One region of the Streptomyces sp. NPDC005266 genome, then DNA from elsewhere that is predicted to be linked to it. Evidence: riboswitches for the same ligand, from Rfam matches in the RefSeq annotation. Region 1 holds a riboswitch; each other region holds the start of a gene.
What was found. A riboswitch is a leader RNA that binds a small molecule or an ion and turns the genes downstream of it on or off. The one in region 1 is predicted to bind thiamine pyrophosphate.

Region 1 (10,375 bases):
CGTCACCTTGCCCACCGAGAGACCCGCGTCCGCGATCTTCCGCTTCGCCTCGGCCAGCGGCCTGCCCACCACATTGGGCACCTCGGCCCGGGGCGGACCCTGGGAGACCCGGATGGTCACGGTGCCCGTGTCGCGGATGCGCTCACCGGCGCCGGGCTTGGAATCGATGACCTTGCCCTTGGGCACGACATCGCTGAACTCCGAGACGACCTTCACCTCCAGACCGGCGCCGTGCAGCTTCTTCTCCGCCTCCGCCTGGGTCTTCCGCAGAACCGGCGGCACCTCGGTGAACTGCCCGGAGTTGATGTACCAGACCCCGGCGCCGATGCCGAGCACCAGCAGTACGGCGGCCACCACCAGCAGCACCGGGCGGCGCGGCCCGCGGCGCCCGGTGCGCCCCGTGCGCCGCGGCGCCGGGCGGTCAGGGGGCAGCTCCAGCCGGCTGGTGTGGTTCAGCTGCTGGTCAGCGGCGGTCGCGGGGCGCGGGATCACCGTCGTACGGTCCTCCGAGCCGCCCGAGACGTCCTCCCTGGCCTGCGGCGGCATCGCGTCCAGCTGCGCGTCGGTCAGCGCGGCACGGGCCGCGCGGGCATGGCCGAGCAGCGCGACGGCGTCGGCGGGGCGCAGCTCCACATCGCGCGCGGTGGCGGACACGACCAACGCGTCCAGCTCCGGGGCGACCTCGGGCGCGGCGCCGGACGGCGGCGGGACGTCCTCGTTGAGGTGCCGGTAGAGGACCTGCGCCGGGGTGCTGCCGCCGTGCGGCTTGGAGCCGGTCAGCATCTCGTAGAGCACGACGCCGCACGCGTAGACATCCGCGCGGGTGTCGGCCGTGCCGTGCTCGATCTGCTCGGGCGCCAGATACGACACGGTGCCCAGGACAGTGCCGGTGGAGGCGCTGGTGTTGGTGTCCACCGCCCGGACCAGCCCGAAGTCGGCGACCTTGACCCGGCCGTCGTCCCCGATGAGTACGTTCTCCGGCTTCATGTCGCGGTGCACGAACCCAGCGAGGTGGGCCGCCCCCAGGGCGGCCAGCACCGGCTCCAGGATGTCCAGCGCGGCGCGCGGCTGCAGGGCGCCGCGCTCGCGCAGCACATCACGCAGCGTGCACCCCGCGACGTACTCCATGGCGAGGTAGACGTGCGGCCCGTCCGTCCCCTGGTCGTAGACGCCGACCACGTTGGCGTGCGCGAGCCTGGCGACGGACTTGGCCTCGCGGATGAAGCGCTCGACGAAGGCGGCGTCGGTCGCGAGGCTCTGGTGCATCACCTTCAGGGCGAGCACGCGGTCGAGTCGGGTGTCGACGGTCCGGTAGACCGTCGCCATCCCGCCCACGGCGATGCGCGCCTCGACGCGGTAGCGGCCGTCGAGCACCTGCCCGACGAGGGGGTCCTGGAGGGTCGTATCCACGACGGCAGTCTACGAGCCATGGCCCCGGGGCAGGACCGGCCGCCCCAGGTGGGACCGGTACTGCGACCGAACAGTGACACCGGTGCGTCAGTTGCGTCAGTTGTGCGACGCGGCGGCGATCGCGGCCAGCTCCTCCAGCGCGGAGGTCCAGGCGAGGGTGGCGGACGAGGCATGCCTGGCCTTGGCCTCATCGGGGACTGCCAGGGCCTGGATACCGCTCTCGGTGAGCCGGAGGCGGGTGCCCTCGCCCTCCCAGGAGAGCGAAAACTCGACGAGGGTGGCGTGGTCGGGAGCCTGCGGAGCGTGATCGGGCTCATGGGCCAGCCGGAAGCGGAAGAGGGTGTCGGGGATCGCCCTCTCGACCTTGCCGTGGAACTCTCCGTGCTCATCCCAGCGGAAGCGGAGGGTCCCGCCGGGGTGCGGGTCGATCTCGCAGCCGGCCGGGGCGTACCAGGAGCGGATGTGCTCGGGCGTGGTCAGGACCCGCCACACCCGGTCCAGCGGCGCCCGTACGTAGATCTCCCGCTCGATCCGGTCGGCCACCTGCATGGAGACCACCTCCGCCTCCCACGGTAGGGAAAGTCCAGCCCATCCGGCGAGGGCAGCCGGCCCCTCTGGCGAGGACAGGCCGGTGCCTCCGGCGAGGGCAGCGAGCCCCTCCGGCGAGGACGGGCCGGTGCCTCCGGCGAGGGCAGCGAGCCCATCCGGCGAGGACAAGCCGGTGCCTCCGGCGAGGACGGCGAGCCCATCCGGCTAGGTGAACGCCGGACGCTCCGGGTCGAGGGCCGGCAGGCCCTCGGTCGGGGTGGACGCGTGAGCGAAGTGGCGGCGGGGGATCCGCCCCGCCCGGTACGCCAGCCGCCCCGCCTCCACGGCACTCCGCATCGCCCCCGCCATCAGCACCGGCTCCTGTGCCCGGGTCACGGCGGAGGCGAGCATCACCGCCGCGCACCCCAGCTCCATGGCGAGCGCGACGTCCGAGGCCGTGCCCGCCCCCGCGTCCAGGATCACCGGCACCGTGGCCCGCTCGGTGATCAGCTGGAAGTTGTGCGGATTGCGGATGCCCAGTCCGGAGCCGATGGGGGAGCCCAGCGGCATGATCGCGGCGCAGCCGACGTCTTCGAGCTTGCGGGCCAGGACCGGGTCGTCGTTCGTATAGGGCAGGACGGTGAAGCCGTCGTCGACGAGGATCTCGGCGGCGTCCAGGAGCTCGATGGGGTCGGGGAGCAGGGTGCGCTCGTCCGCGACGACCTCCAGCTTCACCCAGTCCGTGCCGAGGGCCTCGCGGGCGAGGCGGGCGGTCAGGACGGCCTCTCCGGCGGTGAAACAGCCCGCCGTATTGGGCAGGGGCCGGATACCGTGCCGGTCCAGTACGGAGAGCACCGAGCCCCGCACCGTGGGGTCGAGCCGCCGCATCGCGACGGTGGTCAGCTCGGTGCCGGAGGCGAGGAGCGAGTGCTCCAGGATCTCCAGGCTGGGCGCGCCGCCCGTGCCCATGATCAGGCGGGAGGTGAACTCGGTCCCGGCGATGGTCAGCGGATCGGGCGCGGTCAGCGAAGCGGTGGTGGTCGCGGCGTCGGCCGTTGTGGTCTGCGTCATGAGGGGATCAGCCTCCTTGGACCGCGGTGAGGACCTCGACGCGATCGCCGTCGCCGAGCGGGGTCGTGGGCCATTGGGTGCGGGGTACCACCGTCTCGTTGACGGCGGCGGCGACGCCGGAGGGTGCCTGGGTGAGGGTCGCGACGAGCCGGTCGAGGGTGGTGCCGTCGGGGACCTGGCGGGGCTCCCCGTTCACGGAGACGGTCATCCGGGCGGTGACGCTCATACGGGCTGCTCCTGTGGGGCGAGGGGCGCGGGGGCCGACGGGCGGCCGGCGGGGGGCGACGGGTGCTCGGCCGCGAAGCGGTGCGGGGAGAACGGCCGCGCGTGTGGCGGGAGTTCTCCGCCGGTCAGCGCCTCGGCCATGACATCGCCCGTGATGGGGGTGAGAAGGACGCCGTTGCGGTAGTGGCCGGTGGCCAGGTGCAGCCCCGGGAGCGCGGTCGGGCCGAGCAGCGGGGCGTTGTCGGGGGAGCCGGGGCGCAGCCCGGCGCGGGTCTCGACGAGGGGGAGTTCGGTGATGCCGGGCACCAGCTCATGGGCGTCGCGCAGCAGCTCGTACACACCGCCCGCGGTGACCGTGGTGTCCCAGCCCAGCTCCTCGGTCGTCGCGCCGACGACCAACTCGCCGTTCTCACGCGGGACCAGATAGACATGCCCGCCGCGCACGATGGCCCGTACCGTCCGGGAGAGGAACGGCGCGTACGGGCCGGGCACGGACAGTCGCAGCACCTGGCCCTTGACGGGCCGTACCGGCGGCAGGACGGCCTCGGGGACGCCCGCGAGGCGGCCGCTGAGGCTGCCGGCGGCCAGGACGGTCCGCTCGGCGGCCAGCCGCGTCCCGTCGGCCAGCTCGGCGCCCGTACTACGGTCGCCATCGAGCGTCAGCCGCTCCGCCCGGTCCCGGTGGAAGACGACCCCGGCCCGCTCGCACGCGACAAGCAGCGCCGCCGCCAGCCGCCGTGGATCGACCTGGTGGTCGCCGTCGACGCGCAGCCCCCCGCGTACGCCGGGCGCGAGCATCGGCTCCAGACGGCGGCATTCGCGCCCCGTCAGCCACTGCGACTCCAGCCCGTGCCGCTGCTGCAGTGCGTGGAGCTCCCGCAGATGGGCGCGGTCGTCGGCGTCGAGCGCGACGGCGAGCGTGCCGCAGGCGCGGTAGCCGACGTCCTTACCGCTGGCCTCCTCCAGCTCTGCCACGAAGTCCGGATAGCGGCGCGCGGAGGCCAGATTGAGGCCGAGCAGCGTCTGCTCGCCGTAGTGGAGCTCGGTGACGGCCGCCAGCATCCCGGCCGCGACCTGGGCGGCTCCGCCGCCGGGCGCCGGGTCGGCCACGGCGGTGCGCAGCCCCCGCTGGACCGCCCGCCAGGCCGTGACCAGGCCGATGATGCCGCCCCCGATGACCAGGGCGTCATAGGTGGCGTCATGGGTGTCGTCACGTCCGTGTGGTGCGTGCACGGGCACGCTGCCCCTCCCTTCGCCGGCATGACCCGGATCAGGTTCGTACGGTCGGAGGCCGGCCAGCCTCCCTCTCAGCCCGGTGCGCCGGGCTCCCGCGAGTGCTCTGTCCCGCCACCCTAGTACGCGGCCCGAGGGGCGGAAAGTGCGGCCCGGGCCCCTGCCGTACGGCCGGTGTACGGCAGGTGTACGGCCGGTCGGTCTGTGCCCGAGATCTCGTCACGCGCTCTGCGGTCCGCCCCACCTGCCGCAATACAGTGATCGTGTGAGCGATGAGACGACGACAATGAAGACGGCGTCCTCGGGTGGCAGCGGTGGCGGCAGCAGCGTCGGCAGCGGGCAGCGGGTGGTGATCGTCGGCGCCGGCATGGCGGGGGTGCAGACGGCCGTCGCGCTGCGCGAGCAGGGCTGGGCGGGGGAAATCATCCTGCTGGGCGCGGAGCCCCACCAGCCGTACGACCGGCCGCCGCTGTCCAAGGCCGTCCTGCTCGGCAAGGCCGAGGGGTCCGCGTTCGATGTGGACTTCGCCGCGCTCGGTATCGGGCTGCGGCTCGGCGTCCCCGTCACCGGCCTGCGCACGGACGAGCGGGTGGTCGAGACCGAGGCCGGGCCGGTGTCGTACGACGTCCTGGTGATCGCCACCGGGGCCGAGCCGATCCCGCTGCCCGGCAGCGAGGGCGTGCCCGGCGTCCATCTGCTGCGCACCCTGGACGACGCGGAACGGCTGCGCCCCGTGCTCGCCCGGCAGCACGAGATCGTGGTCGTGGGGGCGGGCTGGATCGGTGCGGAGTTCGCGACGGCGGCCCGCGAGGCAGGCTGTGCCGTGACCGTCGTCGAGGCCGCGGACCGGCCGCTGACGGGCGCCCTCCCGGCCGAGGTCGCCGGCTATATGGCCCACTGGTACGCGGACTACGGCGCCACGCTGGTCACCGGCGCGCCGGTCAGCGCCGTGGACGAGAACGGGCTGCTGCTCGGCGACGGCACCCGGCTGCGGGCGGGCGCGGTGGTCGTCGGGATCGGGGCACGGCCCGCCACGGACTGGCTGACGGGCTCGGGCGTCGAACTGGCCACGGACCGGTCCGTGGCCGCCGACGAGCGGCTGCGGACCTCGGTGCCGGACGTCTACGCGGTCGGCGACTGCGCGTCCTTCCCGTCCACCCGGTACGGGACCCGGCTGCTGGTGCACCACTGGGACAACGCGGTGCAGGGGCCGCGGACCGTGGCGGCCAATGTGGTGGGGAGCCGGACGGCCGCCCACTACCCCGGTTCGGTCTACGACCCGGTGCCGTATTTCTGGTCGGAGCAGTTCGGCCGGTTCGTGCAGTACGCGGGGTACCACTCGGGGGCCGACGAACTGATCTGGCGCGGCGATCCGACGGGCGCCGCGTGGTCGGTGTGCTGGCTGCGCGAGGGGGCCCTGGTCGCCCTGCTGGCCGTCGGCCGTCCGCGCGATCTGGCCCAGGGACGGAAGCTGATCGAACGAGGGGCGCGGCTGGACCGCGAACGGGCCACGGACCCCTCGGTGCCGCTGAAGTCGGCCGTTCTGTGACCGGTCGGTGACGGCGGGGGCGGTGGTCCCGGGACCCGGGCGGGACGGCCCGCGCGGCGGACACCCGGCTACCGACTGTCGGTCCCGGATGGCAGGCTTGTTCCGTGACCGAGATTGACGCAAAGATCGATGCTCTCGTCCCCGCCTGGCTCACCCTCCCCGACGTCGCCGAACGGCTGGGCGTCGAAGTGACGCGCGTCCGGCAGCTGGTCAAGGAGGGCCAGCTGATCGCGGTGCGCCGTGGCGAAAACCGGGTGCTCCAGGTGCCCGAGGAGTTCATCGGTGACGGAAAGGTCGTCAAGGGCCTCGTGGGGACCTTGACGCTTCTGAAGGACGACGGCTTCAGCGATGAAGAGATGCTGGAGTGGCTCTTCACCCCCGACCCGACCCTGCCCGGCACCCCGGCGCAGGCCCTGCGCGAGAATCGCGGCACGGAAGTGAAGCGCCGGGCCCAGGCACTGGCCGTCTGACGCCGCACCCGCACCCGCACCCGTACTCGTACTTGAACGACCGAGGCGTACGGGCCGGTCCGGATCATCCGGCCCGGCCCGTATGCCGCCGACCCGGGGGGAAGCCGACCTCATGGCCGCCGCCACCGCACGTGAACAGCTGGCCGACGCCCGGCTCTACCTGTGCACCGACGCCCGCAAGCGCCAGGGCGACCTGCCGCGGTTCCTCGACGCCGTCCTGGGCGCCGGGGTGGACATCGTCCAGCTCCGGGACAAGGGCATGGAGGCGGCCGAGGAGCTGGAGCACCTCGCGGTCTTCGCCGACGCCTGCCGCCGGCACGGCAAGCTCCTCGCCGTCAACGACCGGGCCGATGTGGCCCACGCCATCGGCTCCGATGTGCTCCATCTGGGCCAGGGCGACCTGCCGGTGCCCGCGGCGCGCGCGATCCTCGGCGACGAGGCGCTGATCGGGCGCTCCACGCACACGGAGGCGGAGGTGGACGCGGCGGCCGTCGAGCCCGGCGTCGACTACTTCTGCACCGGCCCCTGCTGGCCCACCCCCACCAAGCCGGGCCGCCCCGCCCCGGGGCTCTCCCTGGTCCGCTACACCGCGGCGCTGCGGCCCGCCCGCCCGTGGTTCGCGATCGGCGGCATCGACGCGTCCAACCTGGACGAGGTCCTGGCCGCGGGCGCCCGCCGCGTCGTGGTGGTCCGCGCCATCACGGAGGCCGACGACCCGGCGGAAGCGACGGCCTCCCTGGCCAAGCGGATCCGCGCTTCGTAACCGGGCTCCCGGGCCCCGCCCGGGCCTGCGCACCGGGCCCGCCCGGGCCTGCGTACTGGCCCTTGCCCGGGTCTGCGTACCGGGCCCCGCCCCGGTCTGCGGCCTTCGGGCGTTGCCCGGGTCTGCGCACCGGGCCCCGCCTGGGCTTCCGCCCCGGACCCCGCCCGGGTCTGCGGCCTTCGGGCCCCGCCCCGGGCCTGCGGCCTTCGGGCCTTGGCCGGGCCTGCGCACTGGCGCTTGCCCGGGTCTGCGTACCGGGCCTTGCCCGGGTCTGCGCACCGGGCCCCGCCTGGGCTTCCGCCCCCGGCCCCGACTGAGGCTCCGCCCCGGACCCCGCCCGGGCCTGCGGCCTTCGGGCCCCGCCCTGGCCTGCGACCGGCCCTTGCCTGGCCTGCGACCGGCCCTTGCCCGGGTCTGCGCACCGGGCCCCGCCCGGGCCTGCGCGCTCCGGCAAGGCATGGGCTTCCGCCCCCGGATGCCGGCTGGGCTTCCGCACCCGGCCCCGACTGAGGCTCCGCCCCGGACCCCGCCTGCCTGTGCCCTTCGGGCCCCGCTTCGGCGAGCTCAGGTGGCCTGGGAGCCGGGGCTGCGCCCCGGTCCCGGTTGGCCGGGACGGGGCCGTTAGGTTGAACCGCAGGTGTCCCCGGGTGTCCGCACTACGGACAAGGAAGCGACAAAAGGGCAATATCACCGCCTCCGGGTGGGCGTGGCCCACCCCGGTGGATAACCTGCCCGTATGGCCCTAGGCACCGCTTCCACCAGGACCGATCACGCACGAACCGTGCGTGATCTACTCGCATCGGGCGAGCAGTCGTATTCCTTCGAATTCTTCGCCCCGAAGACGGCGAAGGGCGAGCGCACGCTGTGGAACGCCATCCGTCGGTTGGAAGCCGTCTCGCCGACCTTCGTCTCCGTGACGTACGGCGCCGGCGGCTCCTCCCGTGAGGGCACCGTGCGCGCCACCGAGCGCATCGCGACGGACACCACGCTCACGCCCGTCGCCCATCTGACCGCGGTCAACCACTCCCGGGCCGACCTGCGCAACATCATCGGCCAGTACGCCGACGCCGGAATCCGGAACATGCTCGCGCTGCGCGGCGATCCGCCGGGCGATCCGATGGGCGAATGGGTCCGGCACCCGGACGGGGTCACCTACGCCGCCGAGCTGGTCCGGCTGATCAAGGAGTCGGGAGACTTCTGCGTCGGCGTCGCCGCGTTCCCCGAGATGCACCCGCGTTCGACGGACTGGGACACCGACATCCGTCACTTCGTCGACAAGTGCCGCGCGGGCGCCGACTTCGCCATCACGCAGATGTTCTTCTGCCCGGAGGACTATCTGCGCCTGCGGGACCGGGTCGCCGCCACGGGCTGTACGACGCCGATCATCCCTGAGATCATGCCGGTCACCAACGTCAAGCAGATCGAGCGGTTCGCACAGCTCAGCAACGCCGCCTTCCCGCCCGAGCTCGCGGAGCGGATCCTGGCGGTCAAGGATGACCCGGCGGCTGTACGCTCGATCGGGATCGACTACGCGACGGAGCTGTGCGCGCGGTTGATGGCCGAGGAGATCCCCGGGCTTCACTTCATTACCTTGAACCACTCCCCGGCGACGCTGGAGATCTACGAAAATCTGGGACTGCATCAGCGGTCCTGACGACGGCAGCCGACAGGCGGCCGCACGAGTGAGGGGCGGGCATGGGCTGGACGGTCCTCTATATCGCTTTCGGCGTCGTCGCGCTGTGGTTGCTGGGTGAGGTGCTCCTGCAATACAAGGCGCGGCTGCGCTGGAGGCTGCTGGCGTTCGTCGGCTTTCTGGGTGTGGTCGTCGGGGTGCTGATCCCATCCGTGGTGGTGATCGGGATCGGCGCCGCCGCCTTCGCGGTCGGCCAGACGTATGTGACCCTCTCCTTCCGGCGCGGCTTCGCCGCCGGCTGGGCGCTGCGCGGCGGGCTGCCGGGGCTGCGCGGTGAGCGCGATGACAAGGACGCCCTGTCGCCCGAGCCGGACCCGGAGCCGATCCTCCAGGTATCGGACCTGGAGGCGGTGCCGGTCAAGCCGGCCGAGCCGCTCACGTACCAGCCGCAGCCGTTGCCTGACGACACCGGCGAGTACGGCGTCTACGAGGAGCCGTCCCCGTTCACCCCCGCTCCCGGCGCCTACCCTAACGACGCGGGCGGCGGCTACAGCCCGTACGAGACGTACGGCGGCTACGGCTCGCAGAACGACCAGATACAGGGTCAGATGCCGGGTGAGGGCCAGGGTTACGGCCAGGATGTGTACGCCGACGCGGCGCAGGCCGGGCAGTACGGCTACGGGAACGAGGCGTACGCGGCCTACGCCGACCCGTACGGCGGCGCCCAGCCCCAGGCCCAGCCGTACGGCCAGCAGCAGGCATACGGCCAGCAGCAGGCGTACGACCAGCAGCAGGCATATGGCCAGCAGCAGTACGCCGACCAGTACGCGGCGTACGGGCAGCAGGACCCCTACGGCGCCGGGGCCCTCGGCGGCGACCACTGGACGGCCGACGCCGCGTACCCCTCGCCGGACCAGGGGTACGACGTGATGCAGCCGGGCGGGCCCTGGGTGCCGCAGCAGCGCGAGGGCGATGCCCCGCAGCAGCCGGAGCAGCAGCCGTATCCGTACCAGCAGCAACAGGGCTACCAGCCGGGCTACGACGAGCAGTACCGCTACTAGAGCGGTACCAGTGGTGAGGCCGGGGCGCTTCCGCGCCCCGGCTACCGCGTTACCGAGAGCCCCGCCAGTCCTCGCCCTCCACGATCAGACCGGCCACCAGGGCGCCCGACATCCCCGCGTGGGCCGGCCCGCCACCCGGGTGGGACCAGCCGCCCGCCAGATAGAGGCCCGGGAGGCGGGTGAGGTTGGCGGGGCGCAGGAAGCGGCCGTCCGCTCCGGCGAGCGCCGGGCCGGGGACGGCGCCGCCCCTGGCACCGGTCTGTGTGCCGGTGTCGGCGGGCGTGCGGACCTCGTGCCACAGCAGCCGGTCCCGCAGCCCCGGTATGGCGGCCTCGGCGGCGGTGATCAGCCGGTCGGCGTACTGCTCGGCGGCGGTGCCGTCCATCCAGTCCACCGGCCCGTGCGGGGCGACGACCGCGGTGAGGGTGACGG
Region 2 (10,375 bases), on a different contig from region 1:
CGTCGCCTCGCTCTTCATCTACAAGCCGGTGTTCATCGGCGTGATAGCGGTCGCGGTGGTCGTCGGGCTGTGGGAGCTGACCTCGCGGCTGGCCGAGTGCAAGAACATCCGGGTCCCGCTGGTGCCGCTCGCCGTCGGCGGCGTCGCCATGGTCGTCGCCGGCTATGTGCGCGGTGCGCAGGGTGCGGTGGTGGCGGTCTCGCTCACCGCGCTCGCGGTGCTGGTGTGGCGGATGACCGAGCCGCCCGACGACTACCTCCGGGACGTCACGGCGGGCGTCTTCGCCGCCTTCTACGTGCCGTTCCTCGCCACGTTCGTGGCGCTCATGCTCGACACCCCGGACGGCCCGCAGCGGGTGCTCACCTTCCTGCTGCTGACCGTGGTCAGTGACACCGGGGCGTATGCGGTCGGCTGGCGTTTCGGCAAGCACCCGCTCGCGCCGCGCATCAGCCCCGGCAAGACCCGCGAGGGGTTGTTGGGCGCGGTGGCCTTCGCGATGGTCGCGGGCGCGCTGTGCATGCAGTACCTGATCAAGGACGGCCTGTGGTGGCAGGGGCTGCTGCTCGGCCTCGCGGTCGCGGTCAGCGCGACGCTCGGCGACCTCGGCGAGTCCATGATCAAGCGGGATCTCGGCATCAAGGACATGGGCAAGCTGCTCCCCGGCCATGGCGGGATCATGGACCGGCTCGACTCGCTGCTGCCCACCGCGCCCGTGGTGTGGCTGCTGCTCGTGATCTTCGTAGGCGGCTGACGACCGCCCTCCGGGGCCCCGTGCCGCTCCTGGCACGGGGCCCTTCGCACGTCTGCGACACTGGGTGGACCATGCCTAAGCCCGGAGAACTGACTTTCGCCGTGCCGCGTGGGGCCAAGAAGCCCCCGCGGCATCTCGCCGACCTCACCCCCGAGCAGCGCCGCGAGGCCGTCGCCGCACTGGGGGAGAAGCCCTTCCGGGCCGGTCAGGTGTCGCGTCACTACTTCGCCCGCTATGCCGACGACCCCGCCCAGTGGACCGACATCCCGGCGGCCGCGCGGGAGAGGCTGGCGGCCGAGCTGCTGCCGGAGCTGATGAGTGTGGTGCGGCACCTCAGCTGTGACGACGACACGACCCGCAAGACCCTGTGGCGGCTCTTCGACGGCACGCTGGTGGAGTCCGTCCTGATGCGCTACCCGGACCGGGTCACCATGTGCATCAGCTCTCAGGCCGGCTGCGGGATGAACTGCCCGTTCTGCGCCACGGGCCAGGCGGGTCTGGACCGCAATCTGTCGACCGCCGAGATCGTGCACCAGATCGTCGACGGGATGCGGGCGCTGCGGGACGGGGAATTCGGGGGGTCTGGGGGGTCGTCCCCCGATGGGAAACGCGGCCCCGGTGGTCCCGCGCGGCTGTCCAACATCGTCTTCATGGGCATGGGCGAGCCGCTGGCCAACTACAGCCGCGTCGTCGGCGCCATCCGCCGGCTCACCGACCCCGAGCCCGACGGGCTGGGCCTGTCCCAGCGCGGTATCACCGTCTCGACCGTGGGGCTGGTCCCGGCGATGCTGCGGTTCGCGGACGAGGGCTTCAAGTGCCGGCTCGCGGTGTCACTGCACGCGCCCGACGACGAGCTGCGCGACACCCTCGTCCCGGTCAACACCCGCTGGAAGGTGCGCGAGGTCCTGGATGCCGCGTGGGAGTACGCGGAGAAGTCCGGCCGCCGCATCTCCATCGAGTACGCCCTGATCAGGGACATCAACGATCAGGCCTGGCGCGCCGATCTCCTCGGCCGGCTGCTCAAGGGTCATCGGGTTCATGTCAACCTCATCCCGCTCAACCCCACGCCCGGCTCGAAATGGACCGCGTCCCGGCCGCAGGACGAGAAGGCGTTCGTGGCGGCCCTGGAGGCGCACGGGGTGCCGGTGACCGTCCGGGACACCCGGGGGCAGGAGATCGACGGGGCGTGCGGACAGCTGGCGGCCTCGGAGCGCTGAGGACCGGCTGATACGGTGCCTGGGCGTCATTGCGTCCTGCGATCGTCGTACAAGTGAACATTCCGACAGGGGAGCGCACGAAGCGCTGAGAGTGCGGCACGGCCGCAGACCCTCGGACCTGATCCGGGTCATACCGGCGTAGGGAGTCAGCATCACCATGAACAGCCACCTTCGGCGTGCCATAGCGACCGCCCTCCTCGGCTCACTCGGCCTCTCCGTCCTCGTCGCCTGTGGCGAGGACTCCAAGGGCGCCTCGGGCTCCAAGACCGTCACCCTGGTCACGCATGACTCCTTCGCGGCCTCCAAGGCCGTACTCAAGGAGTTCACCAAGGAGACCGGCTACAAGGTGCGGGTGCAGGCCGGTGGTGACGCCGGGGCGGCCGTCAACCAGGCGATCCTGTCGAAGGACCACCCGCAGGGCGATGTGTTCTTCGGTGTCGACAACACCCTGCTCTCCCGCGCGCTCGACAACGGCCTGTTCACCCCGTACCGGGCCAAGGGCCTGGACAAGGTCCCGGCCGCCCTCCAGCTCGACCGGGCGAAGCACCGCGTGACTCCGGTCGACTTCGGCGACATCTGCGTCAACTACGACCGGAAGTACTTCGCCGACAAGAAGCTGACGCCGCCCAGGACCCTCGACGATCTGACCAAGCCCGCCTACAAGAATCTCCTGGTCACCGAGAACGCGGCCACCTCGTCGCCCGGCCTCGGCTTCCTCCTCGCCACCGCCGCCAAGTACGGCGACGACGGCTGGAAGAGCTACTGGAAGAAGCTGCGGGCCAACGGCGTCGAGGTCGTCGACGGCTGGGAGCAGGCGTACTACGACCGCTTCTCCGGCTCGGCCGGTGGCGGCAAGGGCGACCGGCCGCTCGTCGTCTCGTACGCCTCCAGCCCGCCCGCCGAGGTGGCCGACGCGAAGGCCAAGCCGGCGAAGGCCCCGACCGGGGTGGCGAGCGGGACCTGCTTCCGGCAGGTCGAGTTCGCCGGGCTGCTGAACGGCGCGGGGAACACCAAGGGCGGCAAGGCCCTGCTGGACTTCCTGCTGAGCAAGCGGTTCCAGGAGGACGTGCCGCTGAACATGTACGTCAACCCGGCGCGCGAGGACGCGAAGCTGCCCGAGCTCTTCACCCGGTACGGGGTGAAGATCGCCGACTCGGCCACCCTCGCACCGCAGAAGATCGCCAAGAACCGTGAGCCGTGGGTCAAGGCATGGTCCTCGCTCGTTCTGTAGAGCCCGGCGAGAACCGTAAGGCGGCCGACGACAGCCATAAGGACGAGAGGAACGGCCTTCGCGGCGCCGCGCCGCGGCTTGCCCTGATGGCCGTGCCCCTCGCCTTCTTCGCGATCTTCTTCGCCTATCCCGTGGCCGCCATCGTCACCCGGGGGCTGCGCGTCGGCGACCGGTGGCGGCTCGGCCGGATCGCCGAGGTGGTGAGCGATCCGGCGACGCGGGACATCCTCTGGTTCACCGGCTGGCAGGCGGCCGCCTCGACCGCCCTGACCCTCGCGGTGGCGCTGCCCGGCGCGTATGTCTTCGCCCGCTTCGCCTTCCCCGGCAAGCGGCTGCTGCGCGCGGTGGTGACCGTGCCCTTCGTGCTGCCGACCGTGGTCGCCGGTTCCGCGTTCCTGGCGCTGCTCGGGCGCGGCGGGGTGCTGGACGAGCTGTGGGGCGTACGGCTCGACACAACCGTCTGGGCGATCCTCCTCGCCCATGTCTTCTTCAACTACGCGGTCGTGGTGCGGACCGTCGGCGGGCTGTGGGCCCAGCTCGACCCACGCCAGGAGGAGGCGGCCCGGGTGCTCGGCGCCGGCCGTCTCGCGGCCTGGCGCCGGGTGACGCTGCCCGCCCTCGCCCCCGCCGTGGCCGCCGCGTCCCTGATGGTCTTCCTGTTCACCTTCACCTCCTTCGGCGTGATCCAGATCCTGGGCGGTCCGCGCTACGCCACGCTGGAGGTGGCGATCTACCGGCAGACCGCGCAACTGCTCGACCTGCCGACGGCCGCCGTGCTCACCGTCATTCAGTTCGCGGCGGTCGCGGCCGTCCTCGCCCTGCACGCGTGGACCGTACGGCGCCGGGAGAGCGCCCTGCGGCTCGTCGCCCCCGAGCGGACGGCGCGCCGCCCGCAGGGCCCGGCGCAGTGGGCGCTGCTGTGGGGCGTGCTGGCCGTCGTCGTGCTGCTGATCGTCACTCCACTCGCGGTGCTGGTGGAGCGCTCGCTCGCCGCCCCGGACGGCTACGGTCTCACGTACTACCGGGCGCTCCGGTCCGCGGCCGACAGCGGCGGGACCTTCTACGTGGCCCCCGTGGATGCCATCGGGAACTCCCTGCGGTATGCCGCCGTCGCCACCCTCTTCGCGCTCGTCGTGGGCGGTCTGGCCGCCGCCGCGCTGACCCGCGGGGCCGGCAGGCTGGTGCGGGGCTTCGACGCGCTTCTGATGCTGCCGCTCGGCACCTCCGCCGTCACCGTCGGCTTCGGCTTTCTCATCGCGCTCGACGAACCCCCGCTGGATCTGCGCGCTTCCTGGGTCCTGGTGCCGCTGGCTCAGGCCCTGGTCGGCGTGCCCTTCGTCGTACGGACCATGCTGCCCGTCCTGCGGGCCGTGGACCACCGGCTGCGCGAGGCCGCGGCCGTGCTCGGGGCGTCCCCGCTGCGCGTCTGGCGGGAGGTGGATCTGCCGCTGGTGGGGCGGGCGCTGGCGGTCGCGGCGGGGTTCGCGTTCGCCGTCTCGCTGGGCGAGTTCGGGGCGACGGTGTTCATCGCGCGGCCCGACCATCCGACCCTGCCGGTGGCCGTCGCCCGCTTCCTGGGCCGCGCCGGACAGCTCAACTACGGGCAGGCGATGGCGCTGAGCACGATCCTGATGCTGGTCTGCGCCGGGTCCCTGCTGGCGCTGGAGCGCATCCGCACCGACCGTTCCGGGGAGTTCTGAATGACGCTGCTGCGACTGGACGACGTGTCGGTCAGGTTCGGCCGGCGCGATGCGCTGGACGCCGTGGACCTGGAGGTCGACGAGCACGAGACGGTGTGCGTGCTGGGGCCGAGCGGCAGCGGCAAGTCCACGATGCTGCGCGTGGTGGCCGGACTGCAGCGTGCCGACGCCGGGCGGGTGTGGCTCGCGGGCCGCGACCAGAGCGGGGTGCCCACCCATCGGCGCGGGGTGGGGCTCATGTTCCAGGATCATCAGCTCTTCCCGCAGCGGGATGTGGGCGGCAACGTCGCCTTCGGGCTGCGGATGCGCAAGGTGGGGCGCGCGGAGGCGGACCGTACGGTCGCCGAAGTGCTGGAACTGGTCGGGCTGCCGGGCGCCCAGCGGCGGTCCGTCGCGTCCCTCTCCGGCGGTGAGCAGCAGCGCGTGGCGCTCGCCCGCGCGCTGGCCCCGCAGCCCAGGGTGCTGATGCTGGACGAGCCGCTGGGCCAGCTCGACCGGGGCCTGCGGGAGCGGCTCGTCGTGGAACTGCGCGAGCTCTTCGGCCGGTTGGGCACCACGGTCCTCGCCGTCACCCATGACCAGGGCGAGGCGTTCGCGCTCGCGGACCGGGTGGTGGTGATGGAGGACGGCCGGATCGCCCAGTCCGGTACCCCGCTGGAGGTGTGGCAGCGGCCGGCCACCGAGTTCGTCGCCCGCTTCCTGGGCTTCGACAACGTGATCGAGGCGGTCGTGCACGGTCAGACCGCCGACACCTGCTGGGGCAAGCTGCCCGTGCCGCCCGGCTCCCGCCCGGGGCCGGGCCGCCTCCTCGTCCGCCCGGCCGGGGTGCGGCTCACCTCCCCCTCCGGGGGCCTGCCCTGCACGGTGGCGGCGCGCACCTTCCGCGGCGACCATGTGGCGCTCATCCTGCGGCCGTCGAACCCGGACGCCCCGCGCCTGGAGGCGTCCTGTGCGCTGCGGGACGCCCCGGAGGCGGGCGACCGGGTCGGGGTGGCCTTCGACGCCGCGGACGTGGTGGTGCTGGACCCGGGCGCCTGACCTGCGGACTCCCTGAGCGGTTACGGCGAAGTCACGTGCTGATCCTTCTCGGCGTCCAAGCCCTCGGCCAGGCCGAACGGCGAGGGATCAGCGGTGGCCTTCACCGCATCCGCTTAGCCCAGCAGGGACGCGAGCGCGTCCGGCGCCTCGTCCACCGAGCCCACCAGCGCGATACGGGCCTTCATGGACCGCCCCTCCGCGAGCGCTTCGAGCAGGGGCCAGGTCGGCAGCCGCCGGGTCCAGTGGTCGCGGTCCACGAGCACCATCGGGGTCGGCTCGCCGCGCGACTCGTAGTAGTTCGGCGTCGCGTTGTCGAAGATCTCCTGTACGGTCCCGGCGGCGCCCGGGAGGAAGACCACCCCCGCGGTCGAGCGCGCCAGCAGGCCGTCCTCGCGTGTCGCGTTGGCGAAGTACTTGGCGATGTGCGAGGCGAAGGCGTTCGGCGGCTCGTGTCCGTAGAACCAGGTGGGTATGCCGACCGACGTGCCGCCGTCCGGCCAGCGCTCGCGCACGCCGAACGCGGCGTCGGCCCACGCCCCGATGGACGGCCGGAACGAGGGCGCCTTGCCGAGCAGCTCCAGCGCCTCGTCCAGCATCGGGTCCTCGAACGGCGCCGTGTACGCGCCCAGATTCGCGGCCTCCATCGCGCCCGGCCCGCCGCCCGTCGCGACCGTCAGCCCGGAGCGCGCCAGCGCCCGCCCGAGCCGGGCGGCGCCCGCGTACCCGGCGGATCCGCGCTCCAGCGCGTGCCCGCCCATGACGCCCACCACCCGGGTGCCGACGAGGAGTTCGTCGAGCGCGTCGGAGACGGCGTCGTCGTGGATGGAGCGCAGCATCGAGGCGAAGATGTCGCCGTCCGCCTTGGTCCGCTGGAACCACGCGTAGGAGAGGGCGTCCGGCGTCCGCGCGTACCCGTGCTCCGCCAGACCCCCGAACAGTTCCACCGGGGAGTAGAGGGTGCCGCGGTACGGATCGAACGGCAGATCCGGCACGGGAGGGAACACCAGCGCGCCCCGGGCCCGTACGGTGGCCGCGGCCTCCGACTCCATGGGGCAGCCGAGGAAGACCGCCTCGGCGATGTCGAGGGAGAGCAGCGTGGACGTACGGCCCGTCAGATCGACGGACTGGACCCGGAACCCGGCCAGGGTGCCGCGGGCGACGACCTGGTCGAACTCCGCAAGGGACTCGATTTCCCGGTCGATGGCTGGGGTGGAGGCGTCATCGGTCTGCACGGCGACATGCTAGTCACACTGCGCGGTGGGGTGGGGCGGCTGGGGTATTGCGCCTCGGTCGGGTGCGTTCAATGCGTGAACGGCGTCGCCGTCAGATGCCCGACCGCCCACATCAGCGGAGCCAACAGCAGCAGCAGGGCCGTCACCCGCACGGTGGCCGCGCCGCGCAGCAGCCGGGCCGGTGCGCCAAGGCGCAGCAGCGCGGCGGTCGTTCGCTCCCGGGCGCTCCTCGCCTCCAGCACCGCCGTGAGGGTGGTGGCGGCGGCGCACATCAGGACAAGGGCCGTGCCCAGGCCGGAGAGCGGGCCGAAGAGATGGCCCCCGGACGGGCCGGAGCGCGTGCCGTACAGCTCCATGGCGGCGTACGCGGCGGAGCCGATGGCGCACAGCGCGCCGACGGGGCGTCCGATGAGCCCGGCCTCCTGCTGCAGTACGCGCCCGGCCAGCAGCCGCAGTACGCCCGGTCGTCCGATGGCCAGCAGGCGGCCGCACAGATGGGTGAGTCCGGGGCCGGCCAGGACCAGTCCGACCGCCGTCAGCACCCAGCCGCCCACCACACCGGGCGGGCTGCCGCCGAGTCGGCCGGACGCGGAGAGGAGGGCGTCGGGACGAGGGGGCGCGCCGCTGCCCGCGTACGCCTCCAGGGCGAGCCCGGCGGCGGTGAGCGCGATGCCCCACGGCAGGACGGACGTCGCCTGGTCCGGCCGCGGGCCGACCGGGCCCGTCGTCACGGTGAGGACGGCGGCCAGTGGCCGCCGGGGCCACAGGCTCGCCGCGCACGCCGCGCCCGCCAGCGCCGGTACGACAGCGACCAGCGTGACGGCTCCGGCCAGCGGCAGTGGGTGTCCGGCGCCGAGCTGACGGCCCGCCGCCCCGCTTCCGGCCCAGAGCAGCCATGAGCCACCCACGTCACCGCGCAGATGAAGGAAGGTCAGCAGGGCCAGCGCGCTGCCGAGCGCGCAGGCGGTCGCCATCGAGGCGGCCGCGAGCAACGCCGAGCGGGCCGGGCCGAGACCGGCGGCGGTGAAGGCGGGGCCCGGCCGGGTGCTGGGGTCGGTGCGGGCGACGGCGAGGGCGAGCTGGACGGTGGCGGCCAGCGGCACGGCACACCACAGCAGCCGCGTCAGCGCGCCCTTGGGATCGGCGGGATGGCCCGCCGCGAACCCCAGGGCGCTCAGCAGCAGGAAGGCCGCGCCCGCCGCCGCGAGGGCGACCAGCGCCCGGCGCAGCAGAACGAACGGACGGGCACCGAGGGCTAGGCGGAGACTGAGCACGCCGCCCTGCCCTCCGCCTCGGGGGTGGGCAGGGAGCCCACCCGGCGGCCGTCGAGGAGCGCCACGGTGCGGTCGGCGAGGGTGGCCACCTCCCGGTCGTGGCTCGCGAGGAGGACGGTGATGCCATGGGTGCGGGCCGCGGTGGTGAGGGTGCGCAGCACCTGGGCGCGGTCGGCGCGGTGAAGCGGCGCGGTGGGTTCGTCGGCGAAGAGCACATCGGGCCCGGCGGCCAGCGCGCGGGCGAGCGCGACCCGCTGACGCTGTGACTGGAGGAGCGCGGCGGGGCGTACCCGGGCGCACTCGCCGACGTCGAGCCGGTCGAGCCATTCGCAGGCGGCGCTCTTGGCGGCGCGCCGCCCGGTGCCGCGCAGCAGCAGCGGCAGCGCGGCGTTCTCCCAGGCGGTGAGCTCGGGGACGAGCTGGGGCTCGGTGCCGATCCAGCCGAAGTGGTCGCGCCGCAGCCGTTCCAGGCCCAGCGGGGGGAGGGTGTGCACGGGGGCGCTCTTGAACCACACTTCCCCGTGGTCCGGGGCCAGCTGGCCGGACAGGCACTTCAGGAGGGTGGTCTTGCCGCAGCCGCGCGGCCCCGTGACGGCCAGGATCTCGCCGTCGCGCGCGCCGATCGAGACGCCGAGGAGGGCGGGTGAGCCGCCGTAGGCATAGGACAGGGTGCGTGCCCAGAGCACGTCGTTGTCCGGCGGAGCCACCATCGTGAGCACCTCGCCTTACCTGCGATCGTCTCGTTCCCCGGTTTGGCTGAACGAGCGCGAAGCCAATGGGTCACTGGCACGGTAAGGACTCGGATGGGGGCCCGCGCCCCAGGCTCGGCGCGGGCGTCCCCCATTTCCTCCGATCAGCCCTGGTTGCCGAGGTGGGAGGGCGCGAACATGCGCAGGTGCGCGGGCAGTACCACGACCGAGGGGCCGGGGGAGGCCAGCGCGTCCGCGAGGTCCGCGGCCAGCCGGTCCGGTGAGGTACGGGCCGCCGGGACGCCGAAGGACTCGGCGAGCGCGACGAAGTCGGGGCGGGCCAGCTCGGTGGCGGTGGCCTCGCCGAAGGTGTCCGTCATGTACTCGCGCAGAATGCCGTAACCGCCGTCGTCCACGATCAGCCAGGTGACGGGCAGGTCGTACTGGCGGGCGGTGGCGAGCTCAGCGATCGAGTACATCGCGCCGCCGTCGCCCGACACGGCCAGCACCGGCCGGCCGCGGTCCGCGGCGGCGGCCCCGAGGGCAGCGGGCAGCCCGTAGCCGAGGCCGCCCGCGCCCTGCGCCGAGTGCATGGCGCCCGCGCGCGGATCGAAGGCGGACCAGGCCCAGTACGCGAGGATCGTCATGTCCCAGAAGCTGGGTGAGTCGTCGGGGAGCGCGTGCCGTACCGCGCCGAGCACGCGCTGCTCCAGCTCCAGGTCCTGCGCCTCGATCCGCTCCCGCACCCGGGTGAGCAGCCCGGCCGCGGCCTTGGCCGCCGTCCCCTCGGGGCGGGGTGCGACGGCCTCGGTGAGCGCGGCCAGCGCCTCGCGTGCGTCCGCGTGGATACCGAGCGCCGGGTGGTTGGACTCCAGCTTGCCGAGGTCGGCCTCGATCTGGACGACGCGGCCGCGTGGGCGGAAGGTGTGGTAGTTCGAGGAGAGTTCGCCGAGCCCGGAGCCCACGACGAGCAGGACGTCGGCGTCCTCCAGGAAGTCGGTGGTGTGCCGGTCCTCCAGCCAGGACTGGAGGGACAGCGGATGCTCCCAGGGGAACGCGCCCTTGCCGCCGAAGGTCGTGGCCACCGGCGCGTCCAGCTTCTCGGCCAGCGCCCGCAGTTCCCGCTGCGCCCCGGCGCGCACCACCCCGCCGCCGGCCAGGATCACCGGGCGCTCGGCGCCCCGCAGCAGCGCGGCGGCCTCCGAGGTCAGCTCGGGCCGGGGCGGCAGCGGGCGGGGCTCGG
Region 3 (10,375 bases), on a different contig from region 1:
GCGGTCCCCAGCCCCGCGATCACGGCGACGACCAGGCCCACCCGCAGCGAGGCCCGCATCGCGCCGATCTGCTTCTTCCGCCGCTCGCCCAGTTCCCCGCCGCGATCCGCCCGGCGCTTGGCCCGCCACAGATGGAAGGAGGAGATGCCGACGATGAAGGCGGCGCCGGTGAGGAAGGCCGCAGTGAGCGTGTGGAAGACCACGACCAGGGTGGTGTTCTGGGTGAGCACCGCCCATATGTCGGTGAGCTGGGCCTTTCCGGTGGCCTTGTCGATCGTGTAGCCGGTCGGATGCTGCATCCAGGAGTTGGCGGCCAGGATGAAGTACGACGACAGGATGGTGCCGAGCGACACGATCCAGATGCAGGCACAGTGGATCTTCTTGGGCAGCTTGTCCCAGCCGAAGATCCACAGACCGATGAAGGTGGACTCGAAGAAGAAGGCGAGCAGCGCCTCCATCGCGAGCGGGGCGCCGAAGACATCACCGACGAAGCGGGAGTAGTCCGACCAGTTCATTCCGAACTGGAACTCCTGCACGATGCCGGTGACGACTCCCATCGCGATATTGATCAGGAAGAGCTTGCCCCAGAACTTGGTGGCGTGGAAGTACTTCTCCTTGCCCGTGCGGACCCAGGCGGTTTCCAGACCGGCGGTGATGGCGGCAAGAGAGATCGTGAGCGGAACGAAGAGGAAGTGGTAGACGGTCGTGATTCCGAACTGCCACCGCGCCAGCGTTTCCGGCGCCAGAGCCAGATTCACGTGAACTCTCCTTACGGTCTTGCCTGCGCCCCGGAGGCGAGCTTGTGAACGTATTCACATTCACAAGCAATGATACGCACATGCCTTCGCCCCCTGCCCACGGGGGGTAGGGGGCGAAGGGGTACGTCTGGTTACCCTTCGCGCCTTGACAAGCGCCCCCGCAGGGCCCCCGACGGCGCCCGGGGGCTCCGGCCGCAGCGCGCTCACAGCTCCTTGCGGAACTCCTCGGCGACCTCCAGGAAGATGTCGTTCGCCTCCCGCTCGCCGACCGTGACGCGCACTCCCTCACCCGGGAACGGACGCACCACCACGCCCGCCGTCTCGCACTCGGCGGCGAAGTCGGCCGTACGCTCCCCGAGCCGCAGCCACACGAAGTTCGCCTGCGAGTCCGGGACCGTCCAGCCCTGCCCGGTCAGCGCCGCCCACACCCGCGACCGCTCGGCCACCAGCGCGTCCACCCGCTCACGCAGCGCATCCTCACTGCGTAGCGAGGCGACCGCCGCGTCCTGGGCGAGCCGGCTGACGCCGAAGGGCACCGCGGTCTTGCGCAGCGCCGCCGCGACCGGCTCATGGGCGATCGCGAAGCCGACCCGCAGCCCGGCCAGGCCGTACGCCTTGGAGAAGGTGCGCAGCACACAGACGTTCGGCCGGTCCCGGTAGAGGTCGATCCCATTGGGGACCGCCTCGTCCCGGATGAACTCGATGTACGCCTCGTCCAGCACCACCAGCACATCGGCCGGCACCCGGTCCAGGAACCGCTCCAGCTCCGCCCGGCGCACCACGGTGCTCGTCGGGTTGTTGGGATTACAGACGAAAATCAGCCGGGTGCGATCCGTGATCGCGTCCGCCATCGCGTCCAGGTCGTGCGTCTCGGTAGCGGTCAGCGGAATCTGGACCGGCGTCGCCCCGGCGATCTGAGTGATGATCGGATATGCCTCGAAGGACCTCCAGGCGTAGATCACCTCGTCGCCCGGTCCGGCCGTGGACTGGACCAGCTGCTGGGCGACGCCGACCGAGCCGGTTCCGGTGGCCAGATGCTCCAGCGGCACATCGAAGCGGCGGGCGAGCTCGGCGATCAGCGCGGTGCAGGCGAGGTCGGGGTAGCGGTTGAAGGAGGCGGCGGCGTTCGCGACGGTCTCCAGCACCCCGGCCAGCGGCGGATAGGGGTTCTCGTTGGAGGACAGCTTGAAGGCCGTGGGGCCGCCCGCGGCGGCGGGCTTGCCGGGCTTGTACGTCGGAACGCCGTCCAGCGCGGCACGCAGCTTGGGGCTCTTCTCGGTCACCGACAGTCCTCCTCGACCCTTCCCGTCCTACCGTGCGCAGTGGTCGCACACGGCAATACTGCACACCTTATGAGGATTCCCCGGCCTGGCGTACCCGCCGGGACGGCCCGCTTACCCGCCGCCCGAGCCCGCGTACCCCCCGGGGGGAGCGCCCCGCGTTTTGGCGCGCGCCGGTGGCGAGCGCCGTGGCGCGCATCACCCGTGCAGGTGAGTTGAGACCTCTTCGAGACCTCGACCAATCAGCAGGCGTGGATATGACAGAGGCGAGAAGAGGCCCCTTTGGGCCCGCCAACTGTCTTCGCTTCCAAGGGAATTGGCGAGAGCGTTCATGCAGAAACGTGCCTTCCGAATACCGATGGCGGAATCGCGCAGACCGCCCGCCCGAGCCCTACTATCGGCTGGCCATGACAGCAGCAGGGAAGCACCAGGTGAGCCGGTCGGCCGGCCGCCGGTTAGGGCGGGCGGGCATCCGGGACGTGGCCGCCGCCGCCGGGGTCTCCATCACGACCGTCTCCGACGCGCTCAACGGCAAGGGACGGCTCCCGGATGCCACCCGCCGCCATGTCCGCGAGGTCGCCGAGCGGCTGGGCTACCGCCCATCCGCAGCGGCCCGTACCCTCCGTACCGGCAAGTCCGGCCTCATCGGCCTGACCGTGACCACGTACGGGGATGAACCTTTCACCTTCACCGAGTTCGCCTATTTCGCCGAAATGGCGCGCGCCGCGACCTCCGCCGCGCTCGCCCGCGGCTACGCCCTCGTCATCCTCCCCGCCACCTCCCGTCACGACGTGTGGTCAAACGTCGCCCTGGACGGCACCGTCGTCATCGACCCGTCCGATCACGATCCGGTCGTGGCAGAGCTGCTCCGCCAGGGCATCCCGGTGGTCAGCGACGGCCGCCCGGCCGGCACCCTCCCCGTCACCGCCTGGGTCGACAACGATCACGAGGCGGCCGTGCTCGGCCTGCTCGACCATCTCGCCGAGGCCGGCGCCCGCCGCATCGGGCTGCTCACCGGGACCTCCACCGACACCTACACCCGGCTGTCCACCACCGCGTATCTGCGCTGGTGCGAGATGGTGGGCCAGGATCCGGTCTACGAGGCGTACCCGGCGCACGACCCCTGCGCCGGGGCCGTCGCCGCCGACCGGTTGCTCGCCCGCCCCGACCGCCCCGACGCGGTCTACGGGCTCTTCGACCCCAACGGCACGGATCTGCTCGCCGCCGCGCGCCGCTACAGGCTGCGGGTCCCCGAGGACCTGCTGCTGGTGTGCTGCAGCGAGTCGACGGTCTACCGCACCACCGAGCCGCCCATCACCACCCTCTCGCTCAAACCCCGCAGGATCGGCACCGCGGTCGTACAGTTGCTCATCGACGCCATCGAGGGGCTTGACCCCGACCACCCGGTCGAGCAGGTCATACCCACCGAATTGATGGTGCGGACGTCGTCCCAGCGCCGTCCGCCGCGGACGACGGTCAGCGCCCCGCGCAGCCGCACCGGAGGCTGACCCTGAGAGTGAGTCAAGGATGACCGGAGGAGGACCTGAAGCCGATGGGCTTCCCCTTCCGGGCCAATCCGGGATAAAAGACCGTCCAAGCAGGACCACGCACGGATTGACGGCACCCTGGTGCGTCACAAGCCCTCACGGTCATTCCTATGATGGGCGGACGACACCGTGGACCGCCGTCGACCAGGCAAGGTCCACAAGGTGGCACGGCGGCGCGATGGTGGAGGGGTCGATGACTCAGGGGGCCGGTCTGGAAGCCACGGCAGGGACCATGGCGGCGATCCCGCCCGTGCCCACGTACGGGGCGTCCACCCCGGCCGGCACCCCCGCGCCCTCGTCCCTGCCGCCGACGCCCGAGCCACCCGCGCCCGCCGGGCCCGGGCCCGAGCCCGTCCCGACCGTGCCCGAGCCCCTGCCCCCCGGCTACACCCCGACCGAACGACTCCCCGTCATGGGCCCGGGCCACACCGTCCCGGACACCCCGCTCGTCCCCCCACAGGACCGCGCGACCGTCGCGCTCACCCCGGTTCCCGAGCCCGAGCCCGAGCACGGGCCGCTCGCCGAGGGCGAGGGCCCCGGCCCGCTGTACGTGGTGGGCGACGTCCACGGCTACTACGAGGAGCTGCGCGAGGCGCTCGCGGCCCAGGGGCTCATCGACGCCAAGGGCAATTGGTCCGCGGGCAACGCCCGGCTCTGGTTCCTCGGCGACTTCACCGACCGCGGCCCGGACGGCATCGGCGTCATCGACCTCGTCATGCAGCTCTCCGCCGAGGCCGCCGCCGCGGGCGGCTACTGCAAGGCGCTGATGGGCAACCACGAACTGCTGCTGATCGGCGCCAAGCGGTTCGGCGACACACCGGTCAACTCCGGCGCCGGCACCGCCTCCTTCCAGGCCGCCTGGCTGCTCAACGGCGGCCAGCGCACCGACATGGAGCGGCTGGAGGACCATCATCTGCAGTGGATGTCACGGCTGGACGCGATGGCCGAGGAGGACGGGCATCTGCTCGTGCACTCCGACACCACCGCCTATCTGGAGTACGGCGACTCGATCGAGGCCGTCAACGACACCGTGACCGAAACCCTGCAGCGCGCCGACGCCGACGAGTGCTGGGATCTGTTCCGCAAATTGACCAAGCGCTTCGCCTTCCGCGACGAGGACTCCGGGCCGCTGGCGGTCCGCGAATTGCTCGACGCCTACGGCGGAGAGCGCATCGTCCACGGCCACAGCCCCATCCCGTATCTGCTGGGCGAAGTCGGCTCCGAGGACGGCGAGGACGGTGGGGCCCCAGCGGTCGAGGGCCCGCACGTCTACGCGGACAATCTCGCGGTGGCCATGGACGGCGGCGTCACCATGGCCGGAAAGCTGCTGGTCGTCCAACTTCCCTTGGGTGTCTGAGGATTCAGCAGGCGCTGTCAGGGGCAGGTAGACAGTTTCACCGGGGCGGGAGCAATTCGCGAAACTCGCTGTCACCCCGTGCCGGATCCGCTCTACCATCGGCTTATCCGTCGCAGGCTCTCCTCCGTTTCCGCCCGACTGCCCGGTGAAGCCGGCATCAAGGCCCTACGGAGCATCGGGGGATGCACCATGAAAAGCGCTCCGCACCTGCTGACCGAGGACCGCCCGGAGTTCGAGCGAGTTCTCGACGACGCGCTGCGTAACGCCGACCGTCGCCCGGGCCTCAACGGCATAGGGCAGCGGCTCAGCGCCGAGCAGCTGCGCACCATGGCGCTCAGCGCCTCGGCCGCCATATCGGCATGCGCGGCCGCCGAATACCAGGACTACGTGAACGCCCGCGCCAAGCTGCGTGAGCCCTCCCCACTGCAGCCCCTCGTCGGTGACAGCGACGGGGGCGGCGGCGAGCACACGGACGGCCCGATGGGGCTCGCCGACGCGATGCAGAACGCCGCCGGGGCCGGGCTCGTGGCCATGCTCGCGGTGCTTGCCCCGGTGCTCGCCGGGACCGCCGCCATCATCTTCCTCCTCGTCGGCTACGTCCTGAACGCCCTGGACCCCGCCCCGTCCATCGCCCAGCCGATGATCACCGCGGGCTGGTTCTTCGCCGCACTCACCGCCATGGGCATCCTGATCGCCGCCATCGGCCTCCTCCTCACCGCGCTGCGCAACGGCTCCAGCGCGATCCGGGGCGGGGCCCACAGCGAACAGCTCGAGGAAACGGACCGCGCCAGAGAGATCTGGCGCCAGACCCTGCTGGAACGGGGGGTGCTGCCCTTCCTGCGCGAGGCCCTGGCCAACCCGGCGGCCCCCGCAACCCCGGCCCCGGCCTCCGCCCCGGCCGCCTCCCCGACGTACGTCCCGGGACGGTCCGAGACCATGGGGCGCACCCCGCACCTGGGCTACACCCGCCCCGGCTTCAGCACCGACGGCGAGGGCCCCAGGGCCCGCCCCCGATACAGCAGCCCGGACTTCACCAGCCCCGACTACGGCGGCCCGGAACACCAGCCCGATTAGACCCCGTGGGACGCCTCCCGCCCGGTGAGCGCCAGCACCCGGGCGAAGGCGTCCGCCCCGGGCCCCGGGTCGGGGACAGCCTTGAACTGCCCCGTCGCGCTGATCCCCGGCCCCAGCGGCTCCAGCCATTCCAGCATCACCTCGGCCAGCGCCTGGTCCGGCGTGAACTCCGCGCCGAGGGCCTGCGACAGATCCCATACGTGCACATACGCATCGCTCCAGCGAACCCGCACGGCCGCGTCCCCGCTCAGCTCCCCGAACACCTTGTTCCGCACCGTCCGCTCCAACACCCCCGGCCCTCCCGCAGCCTCCTGCGCCCGCGCCGCCCACGCGTCGAACGTGTCGCCCGGCCCGGGCGTGACCTCGTCGCCCGTCAGCGCGGACACCAGATGGGCATGCCCCGCGATCACATGCCCCACCAGATCCCGGACGTTCCACTCACTGCACGGAGTGGCCAGCTCCCAACCGTCGTCCCCCATGCCACGGAGGAGTTCGGAGAAGTGCCCGTTGGCTATGCGCAGTGCCTGACAGTTGTCCATGGGCTGCTCCAGAGATCGATCACTGTCCCACCCCTCCGATGAGGCGGAGGGTGAGCTGGATGACTTGCCAGCGGAATGATCCATTCCCCATCCATCGAGCGAACTTCCGCCTTTCCGGGGGATTTTACCCATCAACATGTTTACCGTCCGTGGCGGAGGTGATGCGCACATGCGCGAACACAACACGCCGCCGGCCGAGCCGCCCGGCGCGATGCCATGGAGGTCAACGACTTCGTCTACGCGGCCACGGGAGCCCGCGTCGAGCAGCCGTCCGACAGGGCGGTCGCCGAGGCGGTCGTCAGCCGGCCGGCCGCCGCGTGACGGAGGGACATCGCTTGACCGGCCCCGGCAAAGGCCGGGGCCGGTCAGCGCGGGACAAGGCGGCGAGGGCTAGTCCGCGATGGGCAGATACACCCGGTTGCCCGCCGCCGCGAACTCCTTCGACTTCTCGGCCATTCCGGCCTCGGCTTCCGCCGCGTCCATCGCGCCGCCGTGCTGGCGGCGGATGTCCTGCGAGATCTTCATCGAGCAGAACTTCGGCCCGCACATGGAGCAGAAGTGCGCCGTCTTGGCCGGCTCCGCCGGGAGCGTCTCGTCGTGGTACGAGCGGGCCGTGTCCGGGTCGAGGGCCAGGTTGAACTGGTCCTCCCAGCGGAATTCGAAGCGCGCGTCGGAGAGGGCGTCGTCCCAGGCCTGGGCGTCGGGGTGGCCCTTGGCCAGGTCGGCCGCGTGGGCGGCGATCTTGTAGGTGATCACGCCGGTCTTGACGTCGTCGCGGTCGGGCAGGCCGAGGTGTTCCTTGGGGGTGACGTAGCAGAGCATCGCCGTGCCCCACCAGGCGATCATCGCCGCGCCGATGCCCGAGGTGATGTGGTCGTAGGCGGGGGCGATATCGGTGGTGAGGGGCCCGAGGGTGTAGAAGGGGGCCTCCTCGCAGATCTCCTGCTGAAGGTCGACATTCTCCTTGATCTTGTGCATCGGGACATGCCCCGGGCCTTCGATCATCGTCTGGACGCCGTGCTCCTTGGCGACGCGGTTGAGCTCGCCGAGCGTGCGCAGCTCCGCGAACTGCGCCTCGTCGTTGGCATCGGCGATCGATCCGGGGCGCAGCCCGTCACCCAGCGAGTAGGTGACGTCGTACGCCGCGAGGATCTCGCACAGCTCCTCGAAGTGCGTATAGAGGAAGGATTCCTTGTGGTGGGCCAGGCACCAGGCGGCCATGATCGAGCCGCCGCGCGAGACGATGCCGGTCTTGCGGCGGGCGGTCAGCGGGACGTACGGGAGCCGGACGCCCGCGTGGACCGTCATGTAGTCGACGCCCTGCTCGGCCTGTTCGATGACGGTGTCCTTGTAGATCTCCCAGGTCAGCTCCTCGGCCTTGCCGTCGACCTTCTCCAGCGCCTGGTAGAGCGGCACGGTGCCGATGGGGACCGGGGAGTTGCGCAGCACCCACTCGCGGGTGGTGTGGATGTTGCGGCCGGTGGAGAGGTCCATGACCGTGTCGGCGCCCCAGCGGGTGGCCCAGGTCATCTTCTCGACCTCTTCCTCGATGGAGGAGGTGACGGCGGAGTTGCCGATGTTGGCGTTCACCTTCACCAGGAATCGCTTGCCGATGATCATCGGCTCGATCTCCGGGTGGTTGACGTTGGCCGGGAGAACGGCCCGGCCCGCCGCGATCTCCTCGCGGACGACCTCGGGGGAGACGTTCTCGCGGAGCGCCACGTACTCCATCTCGGCCGTGATCTCGCCCCTTCGGGCGTACGCGAGTTGGGTGACGGCGGCGCCGTCGCGGCCCCGGCGCGGCTGGCGCGGGCGGCCGGGGAAGACCGCGTCGAGGTTGCGCAGCCCGCCGCGCGGCGCGGTGTGCTTGACGCCGTCGTCCTCGGGGCGGACCGGGCGGCCCGCGTATTCCTCGGTGTCGCCGCGGGCGGTGATCCAGTTCTGCCGCAGCGGCGCGAGGCCACGGCGGACGTCCGTCTCGATGTTGGGGTCGGTGTACGGGCCGGAGGTGTCGTACAGCGTCACATCCCGGCCGTTGGTGAGGTGCACCCGGCGAACCGGAACCTGGATGTCCGGGCGCGAACCCGTGACATATCCCTTATGCCAGCCGAATTCGGCGGCGTTTTCGCGCATGTGTGCATCCTGCTGAGTCATGAGACCCACTCCCTACGCCGGCATTACCCGGTAACAGGTTCAGCGGTCGGCGCAGCTGTCGCGTCAGCGCCCTCTCAGCCCGGTGCTCCGAGCTCCCGCGATTGCAAAGGCGCCCCCACGCTAACGGTTTTCCGGCGTCCCTGAACAGGGGGCCCAGCGCTCTTGCGATGATGCGACCGTGACCCGGACATCGCAGGACCATCATCCGCCCGAGCAGGACCGCACCCCGGGGGCAGACGGCCACACCCACAGCCACGGCCATTCCCACGGCCATGGCCCGGCCGCGCCCGCCTCCGCCCGTCTCCGCAAGGTCGTCGGAGCGGTGCTCATCCCGTTCGCGGCGGCCGTCGTCGCCGGGCTGATCGTGCTGTGGCCGGGCGGCCCCGAGCACAAGGCGCAAGAGCGCTCCGGGCTCGGCTTCGACCAGCAGACCGTCGCCGGACGGGTCGTGAAGGTCGAGGGGGTCAACTGCGCCGACGTCAACGCCATACCGCAGCAGCCGAGCGAGCCGGGGCAGAACGCCGCGCAGCCCCCCGGCTCGGGCGGCCCCGGCGGACCGGGCGGACAGGCCGGCCCCGACGGCAGGAAAAGCATCTGCGAGAAGACCACCATCGAGGTCACCTCGGGCAAGGACAAAGGCCGCACCTTCCCCGAAATCGTGCAGCCCAACGCCTCACGCCACTTCAGCGTCGGCCAGGAGCTGAAGCTGGCGTACGCGCCCAAGGCCCCCAAGAACCTCCAGTACTCGGTCTCCGACGTCGACCGGTCGATGCCGATGGCGCTGCTCGCCGGGCTGTTCGCACTCGCCGTCGTGGCGGTCGGGCGGCTGCGCGGGGTCTTCGCGCTGGTGGCGCTGGCCATCAGTTTCGGGGTGCTGACGCTGTTCATCCTCCCGGCGATACTCCAGGGCTCGAATCCGCTGATGGTCGCGGTCGTCGGGGGCAGCGCGATCATGCTGCTCGCGCTCTATATGTGCCATGGGCTGACGGCCCGTACGTCCGTCGCCGTGCTCGGCACGCTGGTCTCGCTGCTGCTGATCGGCGTGCTCGGCTCGGTGTTCATCGGGTGGGCCAGCCTGACCGGCAACACCGACGACCAGACCGGTCTGGTGCACGGTCTCTATCCGAATATCGAGATCCGCGGGTTGCTGCTGGCCGGTGTGATCATTGGTTCGCTGGGTGTGCTCGACGATGTGACGGTCACGCAGACCTCGGCGGTCTGGGAGCTGTGGGGCGCGGACCCCACGACGTCCCGGCGCAAGCTGTACGCGTCCGCGATGCGGATCGGGCGGGACCACATCGCGTCCGTCGTGAACACGCTGGTGCTGGCCTATGCGGGCGCGTCGCTTCCGCTGCTGCTGCTCTTCTCGATAGCGGACAGCGGCGTGGGCACGGTGGCCACGAGCGAGATCGTCGCGCAGGAGATCGTACGGACGCTCGTGGGCAGCATCGGGCTCGTCGCCTCGGTGCCGGTGACCACGGCGCTGGCCGTGCTCGTGGTCTCCGCGGACCGCACGCCGCAGGGCGGCGGCGGGCAGCGCACGCACCAAGCGGGAGGCCAGGCAGGCCGGGGCGGACGCGGGCGGCGCCGTCGGGCACGGGCGCGCTGAGCCGCCGCCGGGGCGTGCCCCCGTACGGCGCGGGCTTCCTAGCCCGCGTACCGGTCC

Region 2: it holds a riboswitch for thiamine pyrophosphate, as region 1 does, so the genes downstream of both, ABZU99_RS26970 (thiamine ABC transporter substrate-binding protein) here and thiO (glycine oxidase ThiO) in region 1, are expected to answer to the same signal.
Region 3: it holds a riboswitch for thiamine pyrophosphate, as region 1 does, so the genes downstream of both, thiC (phosphomethylpyrimidine synthase ThiC) here and thiO (glycine oxidase ThiO) in region 1, are expected to answer to the same signal.

Annotation. Positions count from the first base shown of each region.
Region 1 covers NZ_JBEXHC010000005.1:290,387-300,761, reverse strand. The annotation lists gene pknB (Stk1 family PASTA domain-containing Ser/Thr kinase) at 1-1,410, opposite strand, end outside; gene ABZU99_RS12565 (SRPBCC domain-containing protein) at 1,507-1,959, opposite strand; gene ABZU99_RS12560 (thiazole synthase) at 2,164-3,009, opposite strand; gene thiS (sulfur carrier protein ThiS) at 3,017-3,235, opposite strand; gene thiO (glycine oxidase ThiO) at 3,232-4,467, opposite strand; TPP riboswitch at 4,465-4,576, opposite strand; gene ABZU99_RS12545 (FAD-dependent oxidoreductase) at 4,754-6,016, shown strand; gene ABZU99_RS12540 (Rv2175c family DNA-binding protein) at 6,121-6,486, shown strand; gene thiE (thiamine phosphate synthase) at 6,599-7,249, shown strand; gene metF (methylenetetrahydrofolate reductase [NAD(P)H]) at 7,986-8,903, shown strand; gene ABZU99_RS12525 (hypothetical protein) at 8,945-9,943, shown strand; gene ABZU99_RS12520 (NAD(P)/FAD-dependent oxidoreductase) at 9,993-10,375, opposite strand, start outside.
Region 2 covers NZ_JBEXHC010000019.1:58,323-68,697, reverse strand. The annotation lists gene ABZU99_RS26980 (phosphatidate cytidylyltransferase) at 1-751, shown strand, start outside; gene rlmN (23S rRNA (adenine(2503)-C(2))-methyltransferase RlmN) at 823-1,968, shown strand; TPP riboswitch at 2,026-2,130, shown strand; gene ABZU99_RS26970 (thiamine ABC transporter substrate-binding protein) at 2,126-3,199, shown strand; gene ABZU99_RS26965 (iron ABC transporter permease) at 3,286-4,899, shown strand; gene ABZU99_RS26960 (ABC transporter ATP-binding protein) at 4,900-5,937, shown strand; gene ABZU99_RS26955 (LOG family protein) at 6,051-7,169, opposite strand; gene ABZU99_RS26950 (hypothetical protein) at 7,238-8,443, opposite strand; gene ABZU99_RS26945 (ATP-binding cassette domain-containing protein) at 8,425-9,153, opposite strand; gene ABZU99_RS26940 (thiamine pyrophosphate-binding protein) at 9,297-10,375, opposite strand, start outside.
Region 3 covers NZ_JBEXHC010000012.1:92,736-103,110, forward strand. The annotation lists gene ABZU99_RS21865 (cytochrome ubiquinol oxidase subunit I) at 1-758, opposite strand, end outside; gene hisC (histidinol-phosphate transaminase) at 962-2,041, opposite strand; gene ABZU99_RS21875 (LacI family DNA-binding transcriptional regulator) at 2,446-3,546, shown strand; gene ABZU99_RS21880 (metallophosphoesterase) at 3,764-4,942, shown strand; gene ABZU99_RS21885 (hypothetical protein) at 5,132-6,016, shown strand; gene ABZU99_RS21890 (TIGR03086 family metal-binding protein) at 6,013-6,555, opposite strand; gene thiC (phosphomethylpyrimidine synthase ThiC) at 6,946-8,709, opposite strand; TPP riboswitch at 8,702-8,818, opposite strand; gene ABZU99_RS21900 (YibE/F family protein) at 8,888-10,318, shown strand; gene ABZU99_RS21905 (SsgA family sporulation/cell division regulator) at 10,357-10,375, opposite strand, start outside.